DNA from 3 places in the Photobacterium kagoshimensis genome. Region 2 is predicted to be linked to each of the others. Evidence: riboswitches for the same ligand, from Rfam matches in the RefSeq annotation. Region 2 holds a riboswitch; each other region holds the start of a gene.
The links. Region 2 has a riboswitch for thiamine pyrophosphate ahead of thiD (bifunctional hydroxymethylpyrimidine kinase/phosphomethylpyrimidine kinase). Riboswitches for the same ligand answer to the same signal wherever they lie in the genome.
Positions count from the first base shown of each region.

Region 1: it holds a riboswitch for thiamine pyrophosphate, as region 2 does, so the genes downstream of both, thiB (thiamine ABC transporter substrate binding subunit) here and thiD (bifunctional hydroxymethylpyrimidine kinase/phosphomethylpyrimidine kinase) in region 2, are expected to answer to the same signal.
Region 3: it holds a riboswitch for thiamine pyrophosphate, as region 2 does, so the genes downstream of both, thiC (phosphomethylpyrimidine synthase ThiC) here and thiD (bifunctional hydroxymethylpyrimidine kinase/phosphomethylpyrimidine kinase) in region 2, are expected to answer to the same signal.

Region 1 is NZ_JAKJSO010000019.1:88,147-90,415, reverse strand. It holds gene thiB (thiamine ABC transporter substrate binding subunit) at 1-919, opposite strand, end outside; TPP riboswitch at 995-1,114, opposite strand; gene L4C35_RS17885 (DUF547 domain-containing protein) at 1,171-1,950, opposite strand; gene L4C35_RS17880 (DUF2798 domain-containing protein) at 2,164-2,269, shown strand, end outside.
Region 2 is NZ_JAKJSO010000015.1:61,260-63,528, reverse strand. It holds gene L4C35_RS13765 (PhnA domain-containing protein) at 1-508, shown strand, start outside; TPP riboswitch at 762-873, shown strand; gene thiD (bifunctional hydroxymethylpyrimidine kinase/phosphomethylpyrimidine kinase) at 942-1,772, shown strand; gene L4C35_RS13755 (ABC transporter ATP-binding protein) at 1,799-2,269, shown strand, end outside.
Region 3 is NZ_JAKJSO010000022.1:820-3,088, forward strand. It holds gene L4C35_RS19070 (voltage-gated chloride channel family protein) at 1-1,211, shown strand, start outside; TPP riboswitch at 1,313-1,410, shown strand; gene thiC (phosphomethylpyrimidine synthase ThiC) at 1,546-2,269, shown strand, end outside.

The DNA of each region.
Region 1 (2,269 bases), on a different contig from region 2:
TAAAACCGTCAGGCAGTTGTTGATTTGTTACTGGGTACATCCAGTTACCTGTGGCCATATTGGATTGGAAGCCATCACTAACAATGAAGTCCATAAATTGATCGGCTAACTTAGGGTGTGGGCTATTTTTAAGTTTGGCGGCCACTTCCACTTGCATGTAATGCCCTTCGCTGAAATCAGCTGCGATATATTGGTTCTTTTGTTCTGCGATGATGTGGTAAGCCGGAGAAGTGGTGTATGACAACACCATATCTGCTTCCCCTTTGAGGAACATGCTATAGGCTTCGGACCAACCTTTGGTGACGGTGACTGTTTTCTTGGCCAGTTGCTGCCAGGCATTGGCTGCTTGATCGCCATAAACCGATTTCATCCACAGCATCAAGCCTTGGCCTGGGGTTGAAGTACGAGGATCTTGGTAAAGGATCGACAGATCATCACGCTCGACTAATTCTTTTAAGCTCTTTGGTGGGGTCTTTAGCTTGGTGCTGTCGTAAACAAAGGCAAAGTAACCATAATCGTAAGGCACAAAGGTGGTGTCATTCCAGCCATTTGGTAGCGTAACTTTGCTGGTATCGACCTTATGTTGCGCGAGCAGGCCGGTTTTTTTAGCTTCTTCGATAAGGTTGTTATCAAGCCCTAATAAGATATCTGCTTTGCTGTTGTTACCTTCCAAGCGCACGCGGTTAAGAATAGACACGCCATCATCGAGTGCCACTAAGTTTAAGTTACAATCGCATTCTGCTTCGAATGCAGTTTTAATGGCTGGGCCAGGGCCCCAATCTGAGGCAAATGAGCTATAGGTGTAAACCGTTAGTGTTGCTTTTGGGTCTTGTTCGGCGGCAAATACACTGCTGCTCGCGAGTGTTAAGGTAAGTAAAGGTAGTAGTTTTTTCACAAAGCGCTCCTGATGCCGTTGCATCCTGCTGGCAATAAATCAAATGAGCGAGGGTTGAGAAAAGGGCGGCTGAAGGGCATACCTAGCGATATAGGCGATGCTTAGCGACTTCTCAATTCCTACGCCAGTATTAGCTGGTTCAGGTTCTGTGGGTTCTGCGTGTGCAATCTCAGCCGAAAGAAAGTGTCAACCTTCTATTTAGCTCCCCAATGAGAACGTCGTCATTGTAATAGTGCAAGCGTGGTGTTGCTAGGGCATGAAGACAATGATTGGCATTATTTTGCCTCGTTCAATGCCCAGTCGTAATCATAATCAATTGTTTTGAGTACCACAGGTGTGGTGCGGTACTGATTTAAGTGTTGCTGGAGCTGCGTTGTGTTGCCGAAGTCTGCTTGATACCAATCGTAGATGGACGACAGCTGGGTCTTGTTATTCGTGCTAAGAACGCCTTTTTTACTGTTGATGAATTGTTTGGCGGCTAGATCGAGTAAGTGGTTACTATTGCTGGCCGTGAAGGCATGGGGTTGTAGGTTAGGGCAACCTAGACTCGCACAGTTCACTGCATAGTGAATACGTTTGTCTTGCCAAATCGGACGCAAGATACGGTGCTCGATATCATTGAGGGTGAGCTTTTTGCCGTTGATGGTGACCACTTCATCATCCCAGGGGCCAAAACTAAACAAGCCGCCGAGTTTTGTGATCGATTTGACGGGGTAATTATCAACAATGAGTTTGACGGTCAGTGCGTTATACAGATTGATCCAGTAGGCAAATTGTTCCGCTTTGCGGTATGCCAACGGGTTGAGTTTACTCATTTCTCGAATGTAGCGATCAAGCTGCCATTTTCCCTCTTGATCGACTTGGTGATAGCTAAATAGCGTTTGCTCCCCTTGCTGCACTATGTAGTGATTAAGCGTCTGTTGCCACAACTGGTGGTTGATTGGCATGGAGTTAGTTTCATCACTGCTTTGCCAGTATGGCCATAAATCCGCTTTTGGGGCTGCGAACACAGTGCTACTGACGAGCAAGATGAATGCTACCAAAACAAGGTGCAAGGGAAGTAAAAGACGAGACGGCATAATCAACCTTTTTAATCAGTAATAACCTAATAACTTTAGACCGAGGTGAAAGGCTTTTTATTACAGGTTTTACAGTTGTTAGATGGTTGTTTAACTTGCCTTATAGGAATTTTTAACAAAATTACTAGACTGATATTTTCAAAAATGTTTATATATTATCGCCTCTCAATCCAAATGAGAGGCTTTTTTATGTCTGTAAACAACCGCAATCGTCGCAAGTTTGGCTTGCTTGTATCTGTTACTTTTTCCCTTGCAATGAATCTGATCTTTTTAACCTCTTATAACCAACCTTTTG
Region 2 (2,269 bases):
CCTAAGTGTTTATGAAGTGCCAGCATCACCGGATCAAACTGCTGGTTGTTGTGTAATGGTTTGTGATACTTGTCGTGGACAAATCGAAGATGCAGATACAGTTGAAGCTAACCACTGGCGTTGTCTTAACGACAGCATGTGGAGCCAAACTCCAGCTGTTCAAATCATGGCTTACCGCATGCTTAACCGTCTTGCGGCATCAGAATCTTGGGCTCAAGACCTTAAAGACATGATGTACATGGAAGAAGACATGGTTGAATGGGCTGAAAAAGGCATCGCACTTGAAGAGCTTGAATCAATCCAAACTGTTGACGTTAACGGCACACCACTACAAGCTGGCGATAACGTTACTGTGATTAAAGACCTTCCAGTTAAAGGTTCTAGCCTTGTAGTTAAACAAGGTACTGCTGTTCGTGGCATTCGTTTAAACGACAACCCACTACACATCAGCGGTAAAGCAGCAGGTACGACTATGGTACTTATCGCAGCTTACTGTAAAAAAATGTAATTCAGTCGAATACATTACTCAAAAGGGCGCTAAGTTAGCGCCTTTTTGCTATTCATCATTTGTAAACTTATCCTTCACCTTTCCATTTAGCCATCATATTCCTGCCTCATCCCACTTTATCTAAGAATTTTTCTCTCTTCACTTAATGACTAAATGTTAAATTATCTCGAATAAGGGTAGATGATCTACGTGATTACGTTATAATCCCTGCCATACAAAATGCTAAACATATTGATATTTTCAGTGTGTTATTGAAAGTTAGTCGGGGAGCCTTAGGCTGAGACTGCAAGGTATTTATACCAAATGCGGGACCCGTTGAACCTGATCCAGTTAACACTGGCGTAGGGAACTAACAGCTGTGTCCCCTATTGCGATCACTCAAGATCGGTCTATTGGCACCTGTTATCCCTACATCTATTTTTAGGGATAAATTATGGTAACGCCATCTAAAACACCAATCACTTTAACTATCGCTGGCTCAGACAGTGGCGGCGGCGCAGGCATTCAAGCCGACATAAAAGCAATCTCTGCCACTGGTGGTTACGCGTGTTCCGCTATCACGGCGTTGACAGCACAAAACACACTCGGTGTCAGCGGTATCTTAGCTATCTCACCAGAGTTCATTGAACAGCAACTTGATGCGATCTTCTCCGATTTAGACGTAAAAGCCGTTAAAATTGGCATGTTAAGCGATACTAAGATCATCGCGATGGTTGCCAAAAAACTAAAACAGTATCAACCTAAACATGTGGTGATTGATCCTGTCATGGTCGCTACTAGCGGTGACTTATTACTCCAGCAAGATGCCATCTCGTCGCTAAAAGACACCCTACTTCCCTTAGCCGATACCATTACACCTAACCTACCTGAAGCGGCGGCATTACTCGGCTGCGATGTTCCTCAGTCAGACGCTGACATGGATGCGTTAATCGAAGATCTACGCCAGCTCAATACCAGAACCGTATTGTTAAAAGGCGGCCATCTAGAGCAAAGCGAAACCAGTACCGATCTACTTATTACCGCCGATGATGTGTTCCGCTTTAGCACTCAACGTATTCAGACCAACAATACCCATGGCACGGGTTGTACCCTTTCCGCGGCCATCGCCTCTTACCTTGCTCAAGGCCATGATTTAGTCACAGCAGTCACTCACGCAAAAGGCTATATTTCACACGCTATATCCCATGCTGATTCATTAAACATTGGCTCTGGTCACGGCCCTGTTCATCACTTCTTTGCGGGTCATTTTGATCCAACCGCATAATCGATACGGGCAGAGCTATGAGCGCTATGATTCAAACCAAGATTCAACCCACAGCACAGCATGCGGGTGTAACCGTAACGCTGACGCAGTGCGAACTTCGCTACCACAGCAGTGAACAGACACTTTTTTCACAACTCAACCTCACGCTACCAAAGGGCCAGTGGAGTTGTATTTTAGGCAAGAGTGGTTGCGGTAAAACATCGCTTTTGCGTTTATTGGCGGGCTTATTGGACGAGCAAGCAGATTGGCAGGGTTCATTAACCGCCTCTGACCATCAACCTATTGAGGGGCGTGTGGCATACATGGCGCAGCAAGACCTTCTATTACCTTGGTTATCTGTACTTGAGAACGTTTGTTTAAGCTCTCGCTTTAACCCAAAACAATCCGCAGAAAATAGCCAAGATCGCGCACGCGAATTACTTAACCATGTGGGCCTTGGTGATCATATCCATACCCGTCCCGAAAGCTTATCGGGCGGTATGCGACAACGTGTTGCA
Region 3 (2,269 bases), on a different contig from region 2:
TTTATTTGTTACCACTAGCGGGTATTGTGATTGTCTATTGCTATCGAAATCTGGGTAAGAACTCAGAAGGTGGTAATAACCTGATCATGGATGAGATACACCAACCTGGGGCTGGTATTCCGACTCGAATGGGGCCTTTAGTACTTATTACTACTGTGATTACGCATTTATTTGGTGGCTCTGCTGGTCGCGAAGGGACTGCGGTTCAAATTGGTGGCGCAACAACGCACTGGCTAGCGCGTATCTTTAAACTTAATGAAGCGGATACGCGGTTGATTTTAATCGCAGGGGTAGCGGCGGGCTTTGGCGCCGTATTTGGTACACCGCTGACCGGCGCTATATTTGCGTTAGAAGTCTTAGCGATTGGGCGCTTGCGCTACGATGCCATCATTCCTGCCTTATTTGCTGCTATTCTAGCAGATCTCGTATGCTCTGCTCTGGGGGCCCACCACACGCATTATCGAATCGACTTTCTCGAAAACATCACTATTTTCGATCATGTGTTAAAAGTCGATGTTTGGCTAATGGTGAAGATTGTCTTTGCATCGATTGCTTTTGGTTTAGCCGGATATTTATTTGGTGAGTTAACCCATGCATTTAAAGATATTTTCAAAGCTACATTGAAAAACCCTTATGTCATTGTGGTAACGGGCGGCTTGATGGTGATTGGAATTACGCAGTGGATTGGTAACTATGACTATATCGGGTTAGGTGTTTACAGCACGCGAGAAGGCGGTGTCAGTATATTGAGTGCCTTCACCGACGGTGGGGCTGAATGGTATAGCTGGGCTCTAAAGTTATTGTTAACAGCAATTACCTTAGCGGCAGGTTACAAAGGGGGAGAAGTTACCCCGCTGTTTTTTGTCGGGGCGACATTAGGAAACACCATGGCTTGGGTAATGGGAGCGCCTGTTGATTTATTTGCTGCATTGGGCTTTTTAGCCGTTTTTGCTGCTGCGACCAATACACCTTTGGCTTGTACCATTATGGGGGTTGAGTTATTTGGCGCTGATCATATGTTGTATTTCGCTATTGCTTGTTATACCGCGTATTATTTTAGTGGTCATACTGGAATATATTCATCGCAACGTGTTGCTGTACCAAAACTTTTTGATGATGAAGGTGCACCTAAGATTACTCATAAGTTGGGTGAACTGAGAGAAACACATTCATCGCTACTGAAAGCGTTAGTGAAGAAATTTTCTAACTAAAAGATAAGGCTGCTTTTGCAGCCTTTCTTTTTCATGGTACTTAGCCCAAATTTATTGGTTTCGGCCTTGCTGCGCTTTCTTCCCTTCCCTATACTCCTTGCTGAAACTTGTCGGAGTGCCATTTGGCTGAGACCGCATTGCGGGATCCGTAGAACCTGATCAGGCTAATACCTGCGAAGGGAACAAGAGAAAATCTTCTGTTTAACGGTACTAATATATCCTTTCATCGCCGTTAAGCTATCAGATGATGCTGCACACCCTACGTGTACGCCTCTTGTTTATGCACCAATCCGCCAAGCAAATATCCCAACCACGGAACCGTAAGGATTTTGCTATGTCGATTCGCAAACAAGCGAGACTGGAAGCTAAACAATTTATAGATTCACTCACTGCCCAACCATACCCTAACTCTCAGAAGGTCTATGTCGAAGGTAGTCGCCCTGATATCCAAGTGCCCATGCGTGAAATTGCACTGGCAGATAGCTTAGTGGGTGGTACCAAAGATCAGCCTATCTTAGAACCTAATGAAGCGATTCGTGTTTACGACACTTCAGGTTTCTACACCGATCCTGAGCAAGATATTGATATCTACGCGGGATTACCAAAGGTGCGAGAGACTTGGATTGCTGAGCGTAATGATACAGAGCTGCTTGATGGTCTGAGTTCCGCTTACTCTAAAGAGCGCCTTGCTGATGACACATTGGATGATCTTCGTTTTGGTGAACGAGCACGTATTCGTCGTGCCAAAAAAGGGGCGTGTGTTACTCAGCTACACTATGCGCGCCAAGGTGTGATAACGCCTGAAATGGAATATATCGCAATACGCGAGAACATGGGGCGTGCAAAATACCGTGATGAGGTCTTGAATCATCAGCACCCAGGTATGAACTTTGGCGCTAATCTACCAGAAGAAATTTCCGCAGAATTTGTTCGAAAAGAAATTGCTGAAGGTCGAGCGATCATCCCTGCCAATATCAACCACCCTGAATCAGAGCCAATGATCATTGGCCGTAACTTCTTAGTCAAAGTGAACGCCAATATCGGTAACTCCTCAGTGA